One region of the Parabacteroides sp. Y3-G-102 genome, then DNA from elsewhere that is predicted to be linked to it. Evidence: riboswitches for the same ligand, from Rfam matches in the RefSeq annotation. Region 1 holds a riboswitch; each other region holds the start of a gene.

What was found. A riboswitch is a leader RNA that binds a small molecule or an ion and turns the genes downstream of it on or off. The one in region 1 is predicted to bind cobalamin.
Region 2: linked by a shared signal. The riboswitch ahead of NBH16_RS17455 (TonB-dependent receptor) and the one ahead of NBH16_RS08465 (porin family protein) in region 1 are both predicted to bind cobalamin.
Region 3: linked by a shared signal. The riboswitch ahead of NBH16_RS17400 (Ig-like domain-containing protein) and the one ahead of NBH16_RS08465 (porin family protein) in region 1 are both predicted to bind cobalamin.
Region 4: linked by a shared signal. The riboswitch ahead of NBH16_RS15645 (sirohydrochlorin cobaltochelatase) and the one ahead of NBH16_RS08465 (porin family protein) in region 1 are both predicted to bind cobalamin.

What each region holds. Positions count from the first base shown of each region.
Region 1 covers NZ_JAMOKU010000013.1:77,042-82,912, reverse strand. The annotation lists gene NBH16_RS08480 (HD family phosphohydrolase) at 1-393, shown strand, start outside; gene NBH16_RS08475 (low molecular weight protein-tyrosine-phosphatase) at 500-991, opposite strand; gene priA (replication restart helicase PriA) at 1,051-3,513, opposite strand; gene NBH16_RS08465 (porin family protein) at 3,601-4,209, opposite strand; cobalamin riboswitch at 4,502-4,704, opposite strand; gene coaW (type II pantothenate kinase) at 4,724-5,578, opposite strand; gene scpA (methylmalonyl-CoA mutase) at 5,708-5,871, opposite strand, start outside.
Region 2 covers NZ_JAMOKU010000039.1:34,714-40,584, reverse strand. The annotation lists gene NBH16_RS17465 (anaerobic ribonucleoside triphosphate reductase) at 153-2,360, shown strand; gene nrdG (anaerobic ribonucleoside-triphosphate reductase activating protein) at 2,394-2,894, shown strand; cobalamin riboswitch at 2,935-3,143, shown strand; gene NBH16_RS17455 (TonB-dependent receptor) at 3,197-5,212, shown strand; gene NBH16_RS17450 (YncE family protein) at 5,209-5,871, shown strand, end outside.
Region 3 covers NZ_JAMOKU010000039.1:12,036-17,906, reverse strand. The annotation lists gene NBH16_RS17405 (Ig-like domain-containing protein) at 1-1,304, opposite strand, end outside; gene NBH16_RS17400 (Ig-like domain-containing protein) at 1,319-2,986, opposite strand; cobalamin riboswitch at 3,187-3,390, opposite strand; gene NBH16_RS17395 (PHP domain-containing protein) at 3,729-4,772, opposite strand; gene NBH16_RS17390 (DUF5074 domain-containing protein) at 4,921-5,871, opposite strand, start outside.
Region 4 covers NZ_JAMOKU010000032.1:15,584-21,454, forward strand. The annotation lists gene NBH16_RS15635 (bifunctional aspartate transaminase/aspartate 4-decarboxylase) at 1-531, opposite strand, end outside; gene aspT (aspartate-alanine antiporter) at 544-2,241, opposite strand; cobalamin riboswitch at 2,327-2,524, shown strand; gene NBH16_RS15645 (sirohydrochlorin cobaltochelatase) at 2,653-3,570, shown strand; gene NBH16_RS15650 (TonB-dependent receptor) at 3,717-5,871, shown strand, end outside.

The DNA of each region.
Region 1 (5,871 bases):
CTGTTACCCAAGGCGGTTATCAGCTTCATCCGTACGCACCACGGGCGTGGCAAGGCGAAGTATTTTTACAACTCTTTCAAGAACCAATACCCGGACAAGCCGATTAACGACGAGCTATTCACCTACCCCGGCCCGAATCCCTTCTCGAAGGAGACCGCCGTACTGATGATGGCCGATTCCGTGGAAGCCGCCTCCCGCAGCTTGAAGGAACATACCGAAGAGAGTATCAGCGCCTTGGTGAACAAGATCATCGACGGGCAGATCGCCGACGGCTTGCTAAAGAGCGCTCCGCTGACCTTCAAGGACGTGGAGACCATAAAGAGCGTATTCGTAGACAAACTGAAAACCATGTTCCATACCCGAATCAGCTATCCGGACTTGAAAAAACAATAATTATCAAGCAGATAGGCATACAGCCATCGGCACAGAACCATAATGCCTATTGTAAGGTTCTTATAATCGCAGTTATAAGCATCTTACAATGGGCATTCTAGCAACCTTACGATGGGCATCGTAATAATCGGCAATATTCCAACAACCCGGCGCAAGCGTCTTCCAATAGATCCAAGACCAGCTCAAAGCCCTCGGCACCGCTATAATAAGGATCCGGGACGTGATCGTACAACTTATTCCGGGAGAACTCGGTCATCCGATGTATCTTAGCGACGGATTCCAGATCGGGAGCCATCCGTTTCAAATCCGTTATATTTTGGTCGTCCATGCCGATAATCAAATCGAAGTCATGGAAGTCCCACTGACGTACCGGACGGGAGATCGAATCCAACGAATATCCCCTGCGAGCCGCATGCGCCCGCATCCTTGAATCTGCCCGGTCTCCCTCATGATAGCCGGTGATCCCGGCGGAATCGATCTCGATCCGAGCTTCCAGCCCCGCATCCTTCACCAACTTCTTCATTACCGCCTCCGCCGAAGGGGAACGGCATATATTTCCCAAACACACAAACAACAACCGTATCTTTTCCTCCTTCATCCCTAAGCTCCTTTCCTTTAATTTTCAATTTTCAATTCTCAATTCTCCATTTTCAATTCTCAAGCCGGGTCCACATCATAATGAACCAACAACTGCTTAAATAGCGCATATCCCTGCATCTCCGCATGAATCCCCTCCAATATCTCACGAAGCGGAGCGATCCCGGCGGATATCTCGATCTTCAAGACGATCTTCTTGATATGAAGCGTCTGTACCCGAGTGATAGGCGGCGTAACCGGCCCCAACACCCGCTCACCCAAACGAGCACGAAGTTTCTCGGCGTATAAAGCAGACATTTCCTGCAAAGCCTCCTCATTCCGACTTCGAAGGATCAAGACGATCAAACGGTAGTAAGGCGGGTAACGGAACATACTACGCTCGCTCAATTGCAAGCTCACCATTTCCTTATAAGCAAAATGCTGCACCATACGGATCAAAGGATGCTCCGGCTGAGTAGTCTGCAAGATCACCGTACCCCGCTTATCCCGTCGTCCGGCACGTCCGCTAACCTGTACCATCAATTGATAAGCCCGCTCGTGCGCCCGGAAGTCAGGGAAATTCATCAGGCTATCGGCACTCAGGATTCCGACCACGCTGACATTCCCGAAATCCAATCCCTTCGACAACATCTGGGTACCAATCAAGATTTGTGTCTTCCCCTTCTCGAAATCCGAGATGATCCGCTCGTAAGCCGTGCGGGTACGGGCCGTATCGAAATCCAGCCGCTCCACCTTCGCCGCTGGGAATTGCCCAGCGATCTCCTCCTCTACCTTCTCCGTACCGAAGCCTTGCATCTTGAACTCCGTCCCCTTACACTCGGGACATACCTGCGGCAAGCGGTAGGTATAACCGCAATAATGGCAAACCAGCTGATTATGCGCCTTGTGGTAGGTAAGGCTAACGTCGCAATTCACGCAACGAGGCACCCACCCGCACCCTCGGCACTCGATCATCGGGGCGAATCCCCGGCGGTTCTGGAATAGGATCGCCTGCTCGCCCCGGGATAGGGCCTCCCGCACCTTCTCCACCAACAGAGGGGAGAAAAGGGTATCTTTCATGATCTTCTTGCGCTTTAGCTCCTTCACGTCCACCGTAATAATCTCCGGCATCAAGCAATCACCGTAGCGGGTAGATAACTCAACCAGACCGTATTTCCCCGCCGTAGCGTTGAAATAAGAATCGATGGAGGGAGTGGCGGAACCCAATAAGGTCTTACCGCCGTGCATACCCGCCAAGACGATGGCAGCGTTACGGGCATGGTAACGGGGTGCCGGGTCCTGCTGCTTATACGTATTCTCATGCTCCTCGTCCACGATAATCAAGCCCAAGTCCTTAAACGGAAGGAAGAGGGACGAACGGACCCCCAATACCAGCATAGGCTCGTCGTTATGCAATAGCTTATTCCAAACTTCCACCCGCTCGTTATCCGAGAACTTAGAGTGGTAGACCAATAGCTTATCCCCGAATAATTTCGCCAGCCGTTCCGTGATCTGGGTCGTGATAGCGATCTCCGGCAACATATATAAAACCTGCCGCCCCAGCCGCAAGACCTCATGGATCAAACGGACGTATATCTCGGTCTTACCACTGGAAGTCACGCCATGAAGCAAGCAGACCTCTTTCGTCTTGAAAGCCTCATGGATCTCTCCATAGGCTTTCTCTTGCGCCGGACTGAGCGGATTCGGCTCTTGCAAGCGGCAGACAGATACTTGCAAACGACCCACCTCTTTCTCGTAACTCTCCAAGATACCCCGTTTCAGCAGCCCCTCCAATACCGCAGAGGTATAACCACTGCGTTCCAATAGCTCTTTCTTGGAAAGCTCCTTCGATAAAGCGGGATTCAAGGTATGGCTTAAATCCAAGAAGCTGACCAGCAGAAGCTCTTGCTTCTTCGCTCGTTTCAAATCCTCGAACACCGCCTGTAATTTCGTCTCATCCCGGTAAGCCTCGGCCAAACGGATAAACGCCTGTGTCTTGGGAACGAATCCTCGCTTTAGCTCCTCGCTCACCTCGACCGCCCCTTTCACCATCAAGGAAGAGACGATCGGGACAACATTTCGAAGACCGGTCTTCTTCTCCAACTCCGAGATCGTCAATTTCAAAACCCCGCTAAAAGCATCCAGTACCGCTTGCTCGTTCGGGCGCAAGGGGGCGGTGGCCTCGAAATCCTCATTATAAGTAACCGCCGTCTCGCTTTCCAACTTTAAGCCGGAAGGCAAGGCCGCCTTATACACGTCGCCCAGCTTACATATATAATAAGAAGATATCCATTTCCAGAAACGGAGTTGCGGACGGCGGAGCACCGGCGTGGCATCCAGCAAAGCGTAGATCTCCTTCGTCTCAAAATCGGATACCGGTTCCCGGTCGTGTACCTCCATGACGATAGCCGTATAATATCGTTTCTTCCCGAAATGCACGATCACCCGGCAACCGGGAGTCACGGCTCTCTCCAGATCTTCGGGTATCCGATAGGTATAGCTATTCTCCAAAGGAAGGGGAAGTATGACGTCCGCGTATTTCATTCAAACAGGTGTTTCATTACGAGCCCAAAAATAACAAAAAAGGCCGGACTTCTAAAGCCCAGCCTCTCTCATTTTATTTTCACCTATTTAGAACAAGATCGCTGCCGTGATAGACCATCCACGGTTCTTTCCGGCACCGTCGGAGAGGTTCACCTTCTCAATACTATAGTTATCAGTCAGTCCCAGACCATAATTGAAACCCACCTGCAAGTGGCTGATCAGTTCCACGCCGGCACCGAAGTTAAGACCTGCGCTGAAATTCTTCGCCTTCACCTGATCCGCTACGGAACCCGGGATATCCCAAAACTTATCACCGCCTACACGGAAACCGATATACGGACCGGCTGCCAGATACGCCTTGACGATCGGTAAGCCGAATTTCCATTTCAAGTTGACCGGAACATCGATATAATCCGTCTTCATCGAAGTCTTCACCCCGCCAGCCGAGGTCGTTTCCAAACCCTTTTGCGAATACAACACTGCCGCATCGATCCCGACACCCACCAACGGTAAGGTCGTCTCGATCATCGGACCCACTTGGAAGCCGGTTACGTTATCCGCTTTCAACACGTCCGAGTTGAAATGAACAGACGATATATTCACACCTCCCTTGATACCGAATTTAAGCTGAGCGTTCGCCGGAAGCGCCATCAACGCTAGCAAGGCAACCATAACAAGTCCCACAATTTTCTTCATATTCATACTTCTTTTGTTAATTACTCGTTGCAAATAAACGCACTTTTCTAATAATAAACAAATATTCTCTATAGAGTGTTCACGGAATACCCCAGTCCTTTAAACGCAAAGAAAGCATGCATCTTACACACGGAGCTCATCCCGTCGGTCAGATTCATGCTTCTTTCCCTAATTATTATGGCAAAATAATTATCCGAAACCATGAGACGACTTGATAAGAAAACCTTGGATAAAGAATAGTAAAAACCGGATACGGTTCTTGCGTTCTCTTCCGGCCTTTCCTCGAAGCCGTCGAAAATATACACGCCTTGCAGGTCTTCTGACTTACTTCCGGTCTTAAGCGCCTTCCCATTCACTTGAATGAACAGTGGCAACAGTATTGCTCAACCCGTTTATGAAGCTTACAGCAGCGGGACTGTCCGGGATTCTCACCCGATTCCCTTTTAATCCCTATCCGGCGATTGCCGAAAGGGAACAAAGCATGTAGCAAAGATACATAAAGTTTTGATGTAGCCTAACACTTTCCACAAAAAATATCCTTATATTCCCGGTTCCTGATATAGCATAAAGCCGCCCCGATAGCCGTGCGATATTCGGCATACTCCGGTATCTTGAAATGGACATCGCACATCTCCTCCAGACGGGGGAAAATATCCGGGCATTGTGGCAAGCGAGTCAGGTTACCGATCAATACGATATTCTTGATATCGCCATTTAACGAGGCGAAAACAGCTCCTTGTCCGATGGTCTGCAAGACCATATGAACGATACCGAGAGCGATATCCTCAACCTTAGCGTTCGCGTCCGCTTTTCCGAAAATAGAGGCTGTCACGTCCAGCGGCAGGCCGGGTAGCGGATGCGGCGTAATATCCCGGATATGCAAGTCGATATCATTCAAGGAACCGTGCTCGGCCAAAGACGCTATTTGGTGAAAGTCATGCGTTTTCAATAATAGCTTAGACAAGCCGAGGATTGTTCCGCCACCGATACCCAATCCCCCGATATGCTCGATCGTGGAGCCTTGTACCTTGACAAAGGAGGTACCCGTTCCCATGCTGACCACCAATAGACTGTCCAGTCCCGTATTATATTGCGCCCCTAGCCCATTCGCAAGGAACTCATCCGTCTTCGCAGTTGGTAAGCCATATAAAGGTTGATCGATATAGGCGCTACCTACACCCGTCAAGATCACTTTCTCTATATTCGAGAGCGAGATGTTATTATCATAAATATACTTACCGAAGGCTCCGAATAAAGAGGTTACCGGATCGGTAGCTTTCACGAACATCGGGTTCTTGATCTTCTTATCCTCCACGCCGACGATCTTGGTCGTGCTACCTCCCACATCTATACCTATAACGATTCCCATGATTCTTTCCCTTTTTAATTGAATAATCGCTACAAAAGTACATAAACCCGCATACAATACTAAAAAAGGCCGGACAAAATCAATTGTCCAGCCTCTCTTTATTTAAAAACCGTAAGGTCTAAACTCTATTTATTCGCCTAACAAGATCTCAAGGATCTGGCAAGCTGCCTTCGATACGGAAGTACCCGGGCCAAAGATAGCGGCAACGCCAGCCTTATACAAGAAGTCATAGTCTTGAGCCGGGATTACACCTCCAGCAATAACGATGATGTCCTCACGACCTAGTTTCTTCA
Region 2 (5,871 bases), on a different contig from region 1:
TACAAGACACAAAGTTTTCCAAAACTTTTCACAACGCACTACAAATTAACACCTTAACATAATTTAATCAGCAAAAAGTTTTCCAAAAAGAAAATCATATAGTGTAATAAGATACCTTTGCACGCATAATCAATCACAAATTAATCGACATCATGATACAGACAGTTGTTAAACGGGACGGGCGTATCGTTGGCTTCAACGAGGAGAAGATAGTAACCGCTATCCGTAAAGCCATGTTGCATACAGATAAGGGAGAAGATATGCAACTGATTCGCCAGATCACAGATCATATCTCATTCAAGGGAGAACCTCAAATGACCGTAGAGGCGATTCAAGATGCCGTGGAACTGGAATTGATGGCCAGTAGCCGGAAGGACGTAGCGCAGAAATATATCGCTTACCGAAATCAGCGAAGCGTAGCCCGCAAGGCGAAAACACGGGATATGTTCTTGGAGATTATCAATATCAAATCCAACGACATCACCCGTGAGAACGCGAATATGAACGCCGATACACCCGCCGGCATGATGATGAAATTCTCCAGCGAGACCACCAAGCCGTTTGTCGATGACTATTTATTGAGCGAAGAGGTCAAGGAAGCCGTATCAAACAACTATCTCCATATTCATGATAAAGATTATTATCCGACTAAAAGCTTGACCTGCGTACAACACCCGTTGGATCGCGTCCTGAAATACGGATTCTCTGCCGGCCATGGCGAATCACGTCCGGCTAAACGAATCGAAACCGCCAGTATCCTTGGCTGTATCTCTCTAGAGACCGCCCAAAACGAGATGCATGGCGGACAGGCGATACCGGCGTTCGACTTCTACCTAGCTCCTTACGTACGTAATAGCTTTATCGAGGAAGTAAAGACCTTAGAGGATTTATACGGACAGGATTTCTCCCACTTATATAATAAGCCTATCGACGATTACCAGACACAGACCTTGGATGGATTAAGCGGTGATAGACGCGTCATACAACATGCCATCAACCGCACGGTAAGCCGTGTACATCAATCGATGGAGGCTTTTATCCATAATATGAACACGATCCATTCCCGTGGAGGTAACCAAGTGGTATTCAGCTCCATCAATTATGGGACCGACACCTCGGCGGAAGGTCGTTGCATCATCCGGGAGTTATTAAAAAGCACTTACAGAGGCGTAGGTAACGGCGAGACCGCTATCTTCCCGATCCAGATATGGAAAAAGAAACGAGGCGTAAGCTATCTGCCGGAAGACCGTAACTACGATCTTTACCAATTGGCCTGCAAGGTCACCGCCCGTCGTTTCTTCCCGAACTTCTTGAATCTCGACGCGACCTTCAACCAAAGCGAGGATTGGAAAGAGGACGATCCTCAGCGCTATATCCACGAGGTAGCGACCATGGGATGCCGTACCCGTGTATTCGAGAATCGTTTCGGACCAAAAACTTCTATCGGACGAGGTAATATATCCTTCTCGACGATCAATATCGTACGATTGGCTATCGAGTGCATGCAAGTGGAGAATAAGGAAGAGCGTATCGCCCTATTTTTCGCTAAACTGGATCATATGCTGGAACTTACGGCTCGTCAGTTGCATGAGCGTATGGAGTTCCAGAAAACCGCTTACGCGAAGCAATTCCCGTTGTTGATGTCTTCCTTGTGGTTAGGCTCGGAAAAATTGAAGCCTAACGATTCGATTGCCTCCGTTATCAACCAAGGCACCTTGGGCATCGGCTTTATCGGACTGGCCGAATGCTTGGTAGCCCTTACCGGGAAGCATCATGGCGAAGATGAGGATTCGCAGGCCTTAGGCATAAGGATCGTTACGTATATCCGGGATCGCGCCAACCAATTCTCTGAGCAATATCAACACAATTATAGCGTACTGGCAACTCCGGCTGAAGGCTTGTCCGGCAAGTTCACGGGAAAAGATCGTAAGAAGTTCCGATCGCTTCCGGGTATCACGGATCGGGATTATTATACGAACTCTAATCACGTCCCGGTATATTACAAGTGCAGCGCCCGTCATAAAGCCGAAGTGGAAGCTCCTTATCATGATTTGACTCGTGGCGGCCATATCTTTTACGTAGAGATGGATGGCGACGCTACCCATAACCCCGAAGCGATCATGCGTGTCGTGGATATGATGGATAAATACAATATCGGATACGGTTCCGTAAACCATAATCGTAACCGTTGTCTGGATTGTGGCTACGAGAACTCCACCCCGAATCTGGAAGCCTGCCCAAAATGCGGCAGCAAACACTTGGACAAACTTCAACGCATCACCGGTTACTTGGTAGGAACCACCGACCGTTGGAACAACGCCAAGCTATCCGAGCTGAACGACCGCATCACCCACAACTAATTTTCAATTGTCAATTGTCAATTTTCAATTACCATGTTGTCTATCATAGATATCATCGAAGATACCACCGTAGACGGTCCGGGATTCCGGACCGCCATCTATGCGGCGGGTTGCCCGAACAAATGCCCGGGTTGCCACAACCCCGAATCATGGGACATCCATAAAGGAAAGAAAGTAAGAACGGAAGAGATCGTGGAGAAAGTGCTGGCTGACGAGTTCGCCAACGTCACCTTCAGTGGTGGAGATCCCATGTTCCAGCCGGAAGGCTTCACCGAGGTAGCCAAGGCGATCAAGGAAAAAAGCCAAAAGACGATCTGGTGCTACACGGGATATAAATTCGAGGACCTGATAAAGAACCCGGCACAAGCCGCCTTATTATCCTATATCGACGTATTGGTAGATGGCCGCTACAAACAAACCCTTCGGGATGAGAGCCTTTTATTCCGGGGAAGCAGCAACCAACGGTTAATTGACGTACAAGCTTCTTTAAATAAAAAGGAAATCGTAACATACAAGTACAACCCTTTCATTTAAGGAAATTCTCCAATTATAGCCCGGATATTAACAAGATTTCATACCTTTGTCCCGAATTGGTTCCGTTTCACCCAACCGGGGTTACGGATTAAATGGGAATCAGGTGTAATTCCTGAACAGTCCCGTTGCTGTGAAGCTCTATTTCAAACATTCCGGAAACACTTTCGCCACTGGTATATAAGGATATATATCGGGAAGGCTTTCGGGATGGGAGTCAGTCAGAAGACCTGCCAGTTAGGGAGAAGTCGTTCGCGAGGACAGAGCGGCTTGGTACGAATCATTTTCTAAACAGGTTTTAAATAATGGTGTTATCCTTTGCTAGAAAGGGATACCTCGCTTGCGTATTATCGATGCTGGCGATAGGTATGTCCCATGGACAAAGCAAACTCGACTCTATCCAACACTTGGACGAAGTTACGGTCACGGCCCGGAGTTTCAGCTTTAAAGAGGTAATTCCTTCCCAAAAACTATCGGGGAAAGAATTACAAAATTTGAACAGCCACACGGTAGCGGATGCTTTGCGCTACTTCTCGGGCGTCCAATTGAAAGACTATGGGGGCGTAGGAGGTATCAAGACCGTAAACATCCGAAGCATGGGAACGAACCATATGGGTGTTTTCTACGACGGTATCGAATTAAGCAACGCGCAAAACGGACAAGTAGACCTCGGAATGTATTCCTTAGACAATATCGAGGAGATTTCTTTATACAATGGCCAGAAGAGCGATATCTTCCAATCCGCGAAAGATTTCGGTGCGGCCGGTACGCTTTATCTGCGTTCTCGTCGTCCTCGTTTCGAAGAAGGAAAAACAACGAATATCCGTGCCACGATGAAAGTCGGTTCCTTCGACGTTATCAATCCCTCGGCCCTGTTCGAATATAAGATATCAGAAAACGTAGCCGCCTCTTTCAGCGCCGAATGGTTAAGCGGAAGCGGTAAATACAAATTTCGTTACCGCCGTATCAACCCTGCCGGAGAGATCGCTTACGATACGACCGCCGTCCGGGAAAACGGGGATATCAACGCCACCCGCCTAGAGGCCGGATTGTATGGCAAGATGAGCGACGGTACTTGGAATCTTAAGTTCTACAACTACAATTCCGAACGAGGTATCCCGGGGGCTATCGTAAACAACGTATGGCGACGCGGCGAACGAGTATGGGATACGAACTCTTTCATGCAAGGCTCCTATATCAAAGAAATCAATAGTAAATTCAAGACACAGGTCAATGCGAAATACGCTTTCTACCGTACGCATTATGTGAACAACGACGACAAGCTGATTCATGTAGATAACCTGTATAAGCAACGGGAGATTTACCTATCTTCCGCTAATGTCTACTCCATCCTCTCGAACTGGGATGTCTCTGCTTCTTACGACTTGCAATGGAACAAGATGAACGCCGATATGTATGGATTCGTTTACCCGGAACGCTTCACCAACCTCCTTTCGGTCGCTACGGCGCTCCGGTTAGGAAAAGTAAAATTACAGGCCAGCGGACTGGCGACTTTTATCAACGACCGTGTAGAAGAAGGCCCCGCACCGGAAGCCCGGCAAATCCTCACACCCGCCGTGTTCGCCTCCTATAAGCCGTTCGAGAAACAAGACTTTAATGTACGCGCTTTCTATAAACGGATCTTCCGCATGCCCACCTTCAACGATTTGTATTACGCCGATATGGGAAACTCCAAATTAAACCCGGAATACGTAACCCAATATGATGCCGGCTTCGCTTACACGAAAACATGGGAGAACCATCTTTTCTATCGCTTCAAGATACAGGCGGATGGTTATTACAACAAGGTGAAAGACAAGATCATCGCTTACCCCAAAGGCCAGCAGTTCCGTTGGACGATGCTGAATTTGGGTAAGGTAGAAATCAAAGGTATAGATGTCAGTACGGAAACGACCGTCAATCCGGTAAAAGATTTGTTCGTCACGCTACGCGTACAATACACCTATCAAAAGGCCCAAGACTTCACGGATCCCTCGGATACCTATTACGGAGATCAAATCCCTTATATCCCTTGGCATAGCGGCTCCGCCATCGCACAAGCCTCTTTCAAGGGATGGAACCTCAACTATAGTTTCATATATGTGGGAGAGCGGTATAACCAGCAGGAAAATATCAAATACAATTATACGCAACCGTGGTACACCAGCGACATCTCCTTGTCGAAAGATTTGAAATTCAAATTCGGACTTATCAAGGCTGCCGTAGAGGTAAACAACCTGTTAAGCCAAGACTACGACGTGATCCTGAATTATCCGATGCCGAAACGAAATTACAAAGTGTCTTTAACGATCGAGATATGAAAAGACATACATTATATATAATAGGTATCCTGATCGGTTGCGCTTTTTCATCCTGCCGTAAGATCGAGATCGTAGTTCCATCGGAATACGAGCTGGTCTCCGATGGTATCCACCCCGAGGCGAATCCTCAAGGGATGTATTTAGTGAACGAGGGGAATATGGGAAGCAATAAATGTACGCTGGATTATCTGGATTACGTGAACGGTTATTATATCCGTAACCTCTACTCGGAACGGAACCCAAACGTGGTCAAGGAGTTGGGCGATGTAGGCAATGATATCCAGATTTACGGAAGTAAGCTATATGTTGTAGTCAATTGTTCCCATAAAGTAGAAGTATTGGACGCCCGGACTTGTGAGCGGATCACGCAAATAGACATTCCTAACTGCCGGTACATCCGTTTTTACCGGGGAAACGCCTATGTAACCTCTTATGTCGGCCCCGTGCAAATCGACCCGAATGCTCCACAAGGAGCCGTATATCGGGTAGACACGACCAGCCTGAAAATAGACGCTAAAGTCATTGTCGGCTACCAGCCGGATGAATTAGAGATTTTGGGTGAATATATCTACGTAGTGAATTCCGGAGGCTATCGTGCCCCGGAGTACGACAATACGGTTTCCGTCATCGAACTAAACCGTTTCAAGCAAGTCCAAAAG
Region 3 (5,871 bases), on a different contig from region 1:
AACCAATAATTCACTTTCTCATAAGGATAGCGACCTACCATTGTTCCGTTCGTATCCCCTCTTCCGTCTGTTTTAATTACCGCTAATTCATGTTCCGGGTTTAAGAATTCATGATAAAGGAAACAATACATATTATCATCCACCGGATCAATACGGAATCCCGTACCATAAAGACGCCAATCTCCTTTATCTAGCTTTGTAAAGTCGAATACTTGATAAAAAGAATCCTTATCTATGTCATAACAGAAAATCTTATATCCCGTGAACCAACTACCGGAGCCTTGTCCTTTCCAATAGATCTTATTCTCTTTCGTACTGGCACAGAAACCATCGGCGGTCCATGCATACCAAGAGTTGGGAATCTCCTCAATACCATCCGTTGTTGGTATATCTACCTTTTGCGTTGTTAACGTATATGGATTCACTTTCCACATATAAGGCATTGTCGCTCCGGTACCAGTTAACTCGAATGTCACGCTAGCCCATAAATTACCATCTTTAGAAAGCACGATAGAGCCCAAGCCATGATTACTATCCTCCTCGGGCTTCAATATCATATTGATAACTTTATCTTCTTTCGGATCGATCACCAACAATCCTTTCGTTTGATGTACCGCAAATACATATTTTCCAACACGGATCATGGTTCCAATCTGTGAATGATACAAATCGCTGGAAGAAATTCCCGTCGTTCCTCCGATTGCGCTGGCCTCGATAGACATCTGGTTTTCATCATATTTTCCGGTCTTTTCATCGTATCCTGTATGAAAAACATAAATACCATTACTCGTTCCGATATAACCTTTCGTCAGATCCACTCCTAAAAAAGAACGTCCATCAGCTCCTGCGCTGTTGATCGTCTGAAATTCCTTCTTCACTTGCATCGTTTTCGCGTCAATTACCGCTAAGCGACTTCCCTCTACAGATGCCGCACCATCTTTTGATTGCTTGGACACGATATACAACAAATCCCCATAAATCGTACCGAACTGGCTCGTACATCCCAATTCATGTCCCGGATTCTCTCTTTGGAACGCGTTATATGTCCAAGTCCCATCATCCGACAGGAAGTTCACCGAACTGTTTTGGTGCCCGTACCAATCTTCGTTTACGATAAAGGTACCTTTCGTGTAATCCACGCTTTCATTGGATCGAAGCATCGAGGCTCGTGCCTGCGAACCGGGTAATTCAGGTAATTGCAATTTCTGTTTCTCTATCGGATTCAGATCCCGCGAACCGGTTTGGCCTACTACCAACAGAGCCGATAGCAAACAGACCATACTTAAGTAAAGTGTTCGTCTCATGTTAATAAATTTAATTATTGAGTAATATGAATTTTAAATGTCTTTTTATCGCCATCCTTTTCGCCTATCAGTAGATAATTCCCGGATGGAAGAGATATTGGATGAAGTTCCTCCCGAACTTGAATCACAAAACGTTCCAACATTTTCCCGTTTATCTGCATTAAATAGATTTGATATCCGGCTAAATGCTCAAAGCGCAACGCTCCATTCTGATAGGAAACCTTTGGGATAACGGGAGCCATAGTCTCATTGCTCACCGGATCAGAAGATTTTTCTACCATATAGGTATCGATCACGTCCAAGCCATTCATGACTTGGATCTCTATCCGATAAGCGTCATCCCTCCCTAGGTTCTTCAGTGGGACGGATATAGTGCCGGAAGTAGCCCGTAAGCCTTTCGTCAGTAGTTCAGTAATGATATTGCCTTCCGCATCCGCTACGTAAGTGCCTATCTTTTTATAACTTCCATTCTCATATCTGTAGACACGAACCTCATAGGAGGTGGCTTCCTCCACTTTAGGGAATGAGATAACCGCCCCGGTCCCTTCAAAATCGATCTCAGGAGTAACCGTCTCCGTTACCGTCACCTCGCAAACAGCGGTATATCCGCCATCTACCGATCGGGCTGTTATTTTCACCACACCGGGCTTGGCACCTGTTACGACCCCATCTTCTACCGTTGCTATACCTGTATCGGAACTACTCCAAGTAACCTGCTTATTATCAGCGTTTACAGGAGAGATACTAGCTGCAAGGATTGCATTTGCTCCTGCTTGTAAACGCAAAGAAGACTTATTGAGAGAAATGGATGTTACGTGTATCACCGGGATCTCGGGTTCATCCCCTCCACCTCCAGAGGGTATTGTCGCTGCGACAAAGACATCTCCGGGCTGAGTTCCTTCTGATGTATTCATATTTCCATTCCAACTCCACGCATCCCAACAACCATCCGTCAATACACGGCTTGTAGCACCTAAACCTGAATAACTAAAATTCGAGGTTTGACTACTTCTCACAAAATAACTCCAATAACCATAATACCAACCGGCTTGCCAATGAATGCCATTGCTACAACTCCAATGGTCATAGTCATAAGATGGATATCCATATCTTTCCGCATTTATCGGGTGATAGATAACCCCGGTTTGTACGCCTTGTCGAATAGCCGCCGCTACGTCCCCCGCCGGATTTTCAGGAAAACCAGTCTGCCCCAACAAAGGATTCGTAATGGGAGGTTCAAATTTGAAAGCATTATTCGGTTCATTCTTGGCCACATCCAAATCATATCGGACGTCCAGATTATCCCCATATCCAATACCATCGATCGTATAACCCATCCAACCCGTATATTGGGTTAATAAAAGAAGTTTCTGATCGGCCTTCGCTATCGCCACGATCATATCGTGTCCGGTAGCCTCGCCATCCCAGCGATATCCCCAAACCATAGCATCCGGTCGATTCCCATCATGCCATTCGATCACTAAAGCGGCTCTCTTGCTGCCGCTTCCTACCCAAAACTGGATGTCGTCAAAAGAAAAGCTGGCGTCAGCCCTTAACTGGGACTTTGTTTTCGCCAGCACATTCGGAGCCGAGGGATGTGGTTGCCCTTGAACCAATCCTTGCGCCGAAAGACCTACTACACACAAAGCCATTACAAAGAAAAGAGATAGAATTTTTCTCATAAGCTTTTATATTAAATGTAAAACTCCAAAAAACGATCAAGAGGGAATATAAAAGAAAGATCAAATAATCATGAATATTTCCATAGTCCGGGAGGTACTAAGTCACGATTCACCCGATCAATCCTTCATGTAAAGCAATATTCACTTCGTATATTTCCCCTTTTTGAATCCTACGCTAAACCCCGGTAGCGTAAAATCGCGGCGGTTATCCGGCATTGGCAGGTCTTCTGACTTACTCCACTTTAGAACTTCCTTCCCGTTCCTTCCGGAAACAGTGGCAATGAGTTGATGTCTAAAGCTTTTTTGGAGCTTACAGCAGCGGGACTGTCCAGGTTTCTCACCTGATTCCCTTTTAATCGCCGTACCCTGAATAAAGTAGGCGAACCAATACGGCAGCAAATTTATAAAAAACAATTCAAAATATACACAATATTATTAAATGCTTTTTTTTGACTATACTGCATATTGTATAAATTAAAAAATAAGGACGAGGGAAATACCGACTACTATCCATAAAAAATGCGGTTACTATCAATAGTAATCCGATTTAATATAGATACCCACATGATCAGTTCGGATGAAAACAGGGGAGATCGATGAGCGTGCTACCGCCAGAGGATTGTCGGAAGCACTAGAGAAATTACGGATCGAAAAGTTTAGCCCTTCCGAGAAATTTATATCTAGTTGTAGAGACGTAATATGCCGCATTAGGGCCCGGTCTCTGAGCTGGATGAAAATTGACTCATACCGAAAAATCATCGAAATAAATCGATAGGTTCTTATTCCTGCCGATAAAACAGTTTTTCATTATCCAACTATTTTCCTTAGGATTCATCATTATAATCGTTTTTCTTTCCGGGAGCAGGTATAAATTGTTTTCGCAATATATAATGAAAGGAATATCAGATATATTGGTTACCTCCAAACACGTATTCCTCATTCGCTTAACCCGGATACAGGCCTTGACCAATGGGGCCAAGTATTTTTCTTCTCCCGCGATTTTCCCATCGAATAACGCGGCCGTACGACCGGCGAACAATGCCTCCCGTATCCTTTTCTCACTTCTTTCTTCCGAGAATACCAGCGTCAGGGGACGTAGTCCTTTCCTGTATATCCCGGAAAGAACACAATGAGCGTCGCTACTTGCCATAAACGCTTTCTTAAAACCGGAACACCATTCTAATGCAATCGGGTAAAAGTCCTTGTAAGACATGACTTCTATACCATCGATCATGTTCTCTTGAATCAGTTTTTCATGTATGGGATATAAAGTGGCCTTATGATTCGGCCAGCCGGGATGATTCCACACAATAAATGCCCCTTGCCTTTTTGCCTCGGCAATAGATTCCACAGGATTTTCTTTCTCCATAAGATTGACATCTTGTACAAACAAGGCGTTTAGGTGTCCCAAGGGCTTGGAACGTGTTATTTCCGCTCCGGGAATCACGATAAAGTCCATGTCGTCAGCAGCTTTTTTAGCGATTTTGTAAGATTCGTTTAAATCTCCTTTCAAAATAACCTTGTTGATCCGGTGCTCGATATGGTCAGTAATCGCTATCGCATCCAATCCCTCCTGCCAAGCCTCATATATCCGGGCATCGGGCCATACCAAGCCGTCGGAGAATACCGTATGGGTATGAAAGTCACATTTTAACGTCTCGTAATTACTGAATCCCGGAATCTCGATCCGGTCTCTTATAAACAAGTGATCGATATGCGTTAGCTCGTAAACATCCTCTTCCTCAGAGGTTTCGTCCGGCAATGCGGGAACTATGAATCTTTTCATGCTTAAAATTGCTCAATAACGGGGTACTAAGATAGAAATAAACAACAAAATTTTCTCATAAGCTAATTAATTTAAAATGTCATTCATATCACATTGTTATAACGATAGGAAGGAGAGCCTTTTGACTCTCCTTCACCTTGTTTCGATATTACTTGATTACGAACTTCCTCGTTATCCGATCATTGCCATTGATGGCAGTGATGATATAAGATCCTTTGGAAAAACTCATCAAACGGCTCTCATTCAAATCGGTCACCTCAAAAGCATCCAATACCGTACCGTTGAATCCTACGATATAGCAACGATAGCCTTCCAGATTATTCAAATGCAGATAGCCGGCGTAATAATAGATACGGGCCTCACCCGCACCTATCGTCTCATTGCTGACCGTCCCGGAAGAGGTAGAGAACGGTTCACTATAGAATGTGCCTACCACCTCTTTCTTTCCGTCTTTCTCTTTAACAGCCGTAATTTTCACGATATAATCAGAATCTTCATCCAAATCCCGCAAGGATATAGCGATCTTATCCGGAGTACCTAAACGCAGATCGCTTCGCAAGCTGGTGAGGATATTCCCGTCCGCATCCATCGTGTAAACACCAAACAATACGGGAACCTCATTCACATATTTGTATACGGAGACCTCATAGAAGGTAGCCTCTGGCACTTTCGGGAAGGTCAGCGTAGCCGTGGAATCAGCGGCCTCAACCACAGGTTTATCCAAGTCTGGGTCGGTTACCGTAACCTCGCAAGTGGCCGTATAACCACCGTCATCCGTTGTTACGGTTATCGTAACGACACCGGCAATTCCGGCGGTAACCGTACCATCGTCGGCTACAGAAGCAACAGTAATATCCGAGCTACTCCATGACACGGATTTATTTTCCGCATTTGAAGGAGTGACAATCGCAGCTAAAACAGCCGTCTCGCCCTTATCTAAAGACAAAGAAGAAGCATTTAAAGAAACCCCTGTAACTGAAGAGGAAGGAGCCTCCGTAACCGGAACTACCGTGACATCACAATAGGCAGGAATATCTCCGTAATTCGTATATACCCAAATGCGAGTAGAACCTCCTGAAATAGCGGTCACTACACCGTC
Region 4 (5,871 bases), on a different contig from region 1:
TATTCCCTCAGGGGGCTGGTTATCACATAATTCTTGGTCTAAATAATCCCGCACGAGCATTTCCGTATATTTCAAGATACGATCGGGAACCGGATATTGATCACCAATGACACCTTCCGCCCATTCGTATACAAGCTCATTCTCATCTACACCTTTTTCCGTGACCAGATATTCATAGGTACCCTTCAATAAAGTAGCGCCGGGAGATTGCGCATGTTTCTTTAGAAACTGTACGAAGCGAGACGCGATCCTTTTGCGGTTGGGAACCCCTGCGGCTCCGGCCATCTCATCTGCCAATTCGGTTTCCCGCTGGCATTCCTCCAAGGCGAACTGCCCTAATAGGAAGAATGCCTCCCGTGGAACCGTACTGATCCAGTTTGGATTTCCCCTTCCTGCGTTCAGCATGATGTGCGTACTTTTACGAGCGCTCTCATCCGCTAACTCTATCAAGATGTTCTTTAGCTCGAAAGGGCTAATCTCCGACATCTTTTTCTCATATTCTCTCGTGACATGTATTTTCTTCTTGTCCATACATTATATATATTACATGATTAGCACAATAACGACACCCCAGATGATTAATAAAGTATTACCCACCGCATAGGTAACGGTATAGCCTAAGGCTGGAGTCTCACTTCCTACGGCATCTTCCACCGCTCCTAATGCGGCAGTTGTCGTACGTGAACCCGCCGTACAACCTAAAGTAATAGCCGGGTGGAACTTAAAAACGTAACGTCCCATCAGAATACCGATGATAAGCGGGATAGATGTCGCTAAAGCACCGATAATAAATAAACTTATACCGACTTCCTTCAATCCGGTCACGAAACTGGGACCCGCCGTGATACCGACTACGGCGATAAACATATTCAATCCCAAATTATTTAATATCCAGACGGAAGGCTCCGGAATACGCCCGAAGGTCGGATGCTTAGAACGAAGCCATCCAAAGACGAGCCCGGCTATCAAAGCACCTCCACTCGTACTTAGGCTAATCGGGACACCCCCGAAATGAATCGCGAGCGAACCTAAAATTCCCCCTAAGAAAATACCGATACCCACGAAAATCAAATCGGTCTGATTGGTTGGGCGATCGGGATATCCTAAAGCCGTCGCCGCTTTATTTACCTCTGATTTCATGCCTACCAATTCCAGCATATCACCGGAATCTATCACCGTAGCGGCCAAGACCGGGATATTGATACCCGCACGCCTTACGGACTTGATGCTAACACCATGCATGAACGATTGATTGCGTAAATAGCAGATCTTTTTCCCCACGTATTCCTTATGGATCACTAGTACGGGTAACGTCTCTGCCGGAAAATCGAGCAATTCAATGTCATTGACCTCGTCGCCAATCCAGTTCTCCTCTCCGATCACGAATTCCCGGCGACCGCTTAGGACAACCTCATTTCCGGTATGTAAAACCAAATCCGGTTTAACATCGGTTACTACATTATTAATACGGACACGCTCCACGAACAAATGCCGTCCCAATTGGTCTAAATACACCTCCAACTGCTTTACGCTTTTGCCATCCTTGAACCATTCATTACTAATCTTATAGGCCCGGAAAGTTACCGGACGGGCGGCAGGCATAAAGCCCGGTTGCTCGCTCTCGTCGTTATTTCCCATTTTAGCCTCTAGCTCTTTACACGCTTTTTTCACGTAGTCGAGTCCTCCTAAAAGACGTGGCCCGATATCACTCACTAACCATGCGGATCCTGCCGTACCGAAAATATAAGTTACCGCATAGGCCACGGGCATTACATTTACCATAGCACTTTTATCCGTATCGCTAATATTCATCTGTCCGATCGTATCTTCGGCAACTCCTAATACTGCCGACATCGTCTGGGAGCCCGCCAATAATCCTGCGGCCTCGCCTGCGTTATATCCCATAAGTTTCGCTAACAAAAAAGGAGCGATCAAACAAAATATACACATGACGGCGGCGAAAAGCATTTGAGGAAGACCTTCCTTTTTCAATCCCCGGAAGAACTGTGGCCCAACGCTATATCCTACAGCGAAGAGGAACATCAAGAAAAAGACGGACTTTAACGGTCCGCTTATATCGATTTTTAATTGCCCGATCAATACACCGACCAATAATACGCTGGTAACCGTTCCCAGCGTGAACTTCTTTATCTTAAACTTGCCAATCCAGAAACCGAGAGCTAAGGTTATGAAAATAGCTAGCTCCGGATAATGTTGAAGTAAATTAGTTATCCATTCCATATCTATTTATTTGATGTTAAACAAAAAAGATGCTATTGGAACAGGGATTCTTTGAAAGATGTTGTTACTTTTCGGGATTATTTATATAAATTTGCGACCGCTTAGGTGATAGAGTTTGTCTACCGACAACTCTATAAAAGGGAATCCGGTTAGAATCCGGAACAGTGCCCGCTACTGTGAAGCTCTTGAAAAGGAAAGCGTTCTGCTATGCCACTGTCTTAAGAAAGATGGGAAGGTTGCTTTCCGAGCCAGTCAGGAAACCTGCCAAGCGAAGTAATGATTAATTCCTCCCGGGGTCAGGAGTAATTAAGAGGATAGAAATATCACCTATATCTAAAAGATGTTGGAGACGTAATAATACGTTGTCTCCGTGGGATTGATATGTAATCTAATTATTAATATATTCATATGATGAGGAAACACTTACTATCTTTCTTCTTGCTGGTCATCAGCCTAGTTTGTCGTGCGCACGATGGCGAGAATTTTGTAGCATCCGATTTATTCGCCTCTTTACAACCGGGCGATAAGGCCGCTTTATTGATGGTACATTTTGGAACAACCCATGATGATACCCGTGCCTTGACAATCGACGCGATCAATCAAAAAGCGAAAGAAGCTTTCAAAGATGTTGAGTTGCGTGAGGCATGGACTTCTCGCATTGTAATGCGCCGCTTAAAAGCTCGTGGCGTAGAGAAACTGAACCCGATCGAGGCCTTGGAAAAATTAAAGACTGATGGTTATACACATGTCTTGATCCAATCCACGAATATAATCGAAGGTATCGAGATGGAATCCTTACGTAAGGATGTTGCCACCATGAAATCTTCTTTCAAGGAGATTCGTATCGGTAATCCTTTATTGTATACACCGGAGGATTATGAGGCGGTAATCGTCGCTATCACAAAAAATGGGGCGAAAGAAGGCGCTACTTTATTGGTAGGCCATGGCACTTATACTCCGGCGACGGCTCAATATGCCATGTTGGATTATATGTTGAAGGAGAAGGGATTCAAGGATTATTCCGTAGGAACCATCGAGGGCTATCCTACTTTTGATACGATGGTAGCCCAAGTAAAGGCCAATGGAACGAAGAAAGTCTTGTTGATGCCATTTATGTTTGTCGCCGGAGACCATGCGAAAAACGATATCGCCGGTGATTGGAAAGAGGAACTGGAAAAGAAAGGCTACGAGGTAAGCGTATTTATGGAAGGTCTGGGACAGAATCCGGATATTCAGAAGATCTTCATCGAACATGCCCGTTTCATGGCTAAACATAAGATGATCGATATCGTTGATAAGAAGAAAGCTTATGCGGTAGAGAAGGACTAAAAAAGTTCTCCAAATCTATGTTTTATTCCTTTCGGAAGAAAAAGTAATTCCTTCCGAAAGAAACTAAATTTTCATTCGAAGGAAAATGGAATTTCTTTCGAAAGGGATTTCACATGCATACAATAAACAGTTATAATGCTAAATATATGAAAAGAGTTTTGACAATCTTACCGTTGACAGCCTTATGTATCAGTACGATGCAGGCACAACACAAGAATGAGTACACGAATTTCGCCGATACGACATTCAATATTCAAGAAGTCGTAGCGACCGCCGCACGCAAGCCACGTCCACAAATCACGAAGTTGGACGTACCTATGAAATATCTTCCTATTTCAATTAATAGCATTACGGCGAGTAGTTTGGAGTTGCGAGGTATCCGTAATATCCAAGATGCGGTACGCTTTATGCCGGGCGTACGATTCCAGACATCTTATGGCGCATTTCAACAATTGTCGATCCGTGGTTTCGATCATTCTATCATGATGATAGACGGTATCCGCGATGAACGTTCGGCAATAAACAACTCTTATCCCGTACCCGATCTATCCTGTATCGAGTCTATTGAATTATTAAAGGGACCGGCTTCTGTACTTTACGGACATTCAGCCGTAGGTGGAACCTTGAATATCGTTCGTAAATCCCCGTCAGAGAAACAGAGCGTTAATGCTCGATTGGCCTACGGTAGTTACGAGAATAAAGAGGCGACACTTGGCATGGGCGGTAAATTGGTCGGTCCGGTCAATTATTACGCCAATGTCAACTTTTCCGATCAAGAGGGCTGGCGTGATAATGGCAACCGTCGCTTTTCCGGTTATCTGGCATTGCAAGCTAAAATGACGGAACGTGACATATTAGATGTTCGCGGAGGTTTTAACCGCGACTTCTATGGGACGGAGATCGGTCTTCCCGATTTAATGGCAAATGATGTATATAATGTGCAAACAGGACAGTTATATCTCCATAAAAATGAGATGCTACCGGGACTTGACCGTGAGGCTCGCTACAATAACGAGTCCGACTTTATGAAGAATCACGCATGGAACGTATCGACGCAATACACACATACTTTTTGGAACGGCGCGAAACTAACAGATCGCCTTTCTTACAATAACGACGATATCAACTATTTTGGGACGGAAGCCCTCGACTATCTCGAAAGTGATGATCCGATCTATGATCATTATTATATGAAAAACGGCCAGAAAAAATATATCTGTTTGGACAGTGTATATCTTTCTTTCCCGCTTCGCTTCTCCCATATAGCCAAGACGGTAGCCAATACGCTCGAGCTAAGCGGTAAATTCAGGACGGGTGAGATAAAGCATACGTATATGGGAGGTTACTCTTTCGTCGCCTTGAATCGTACCAGCTATTCGGGCTATAATTTAGGAGATGATGTTCAGGGTCCCGGCCTTTATTCGCATGTATCCGTTTATGATCCGCATAGCATGGGATATATGACCAGTAAATTCTCGAAAGCAACGGTTACGCATCATTATTCCAACAGCCTTTATCTTCAAGATATGGTTGAGTTCAACGAGCAATGGAAGGTATTAGCCGCTCTACGTTACGACTTTTTCCGTTATATGTCCGCCAGCGCTACAACTCCTACCGGACGACGTGAGTATGAGGAGCATTCAAGCTTCAATATGATAAAGAATAAGGCGTTGACTTATCGTTTCGGAGCGGTCTATCTGCCCCATCCGAATACATCCATTTATGCGTCTTTCGCCTCTTTCTTCAAGCCGATCCGTACGTTCTATCAAGATAACGTCATTTATGTAGGAGGTGATGGAAATCGTTTCGAGCCTGCTCGCAATGAGGAAGTATTTAAGCCGGAGAAAGGATACCAAGCCGAGGTGGGTCTTAAATATCAATTGAACAATATATTAAGCGCCAATGCCAGCTTGTTCTATATCCGGAAGATGAACAGTACGGCTACGTTGACCAACAACTATCAAGAGGAAGTAAACGGCGAGACTACCACGATGAGTGTAATCGGACAGGTGGGTGTACAAGATTCCAAAGGTTTTGATTTTGATGTCACTCTTTCTCCGGTAAGCACCTTAGCGCTGACGATCGGTTATGGATTGAACGACTCCAAGATCCGGGAGATGAAAGAAATAAAGGATCCGGAATTGATCGAGGCTATCTATGGCAATAACCCGGATGAGACAAAGCAACAATTGAATAGCCAAGAAGGAAACTGGCAGAGCAACGTACCGAACCAGACTTTCTACGCATACGGCAGTTATACCATCCCTCGGGGTGTCTTGAAGAATCTGGAATTTCACTTGA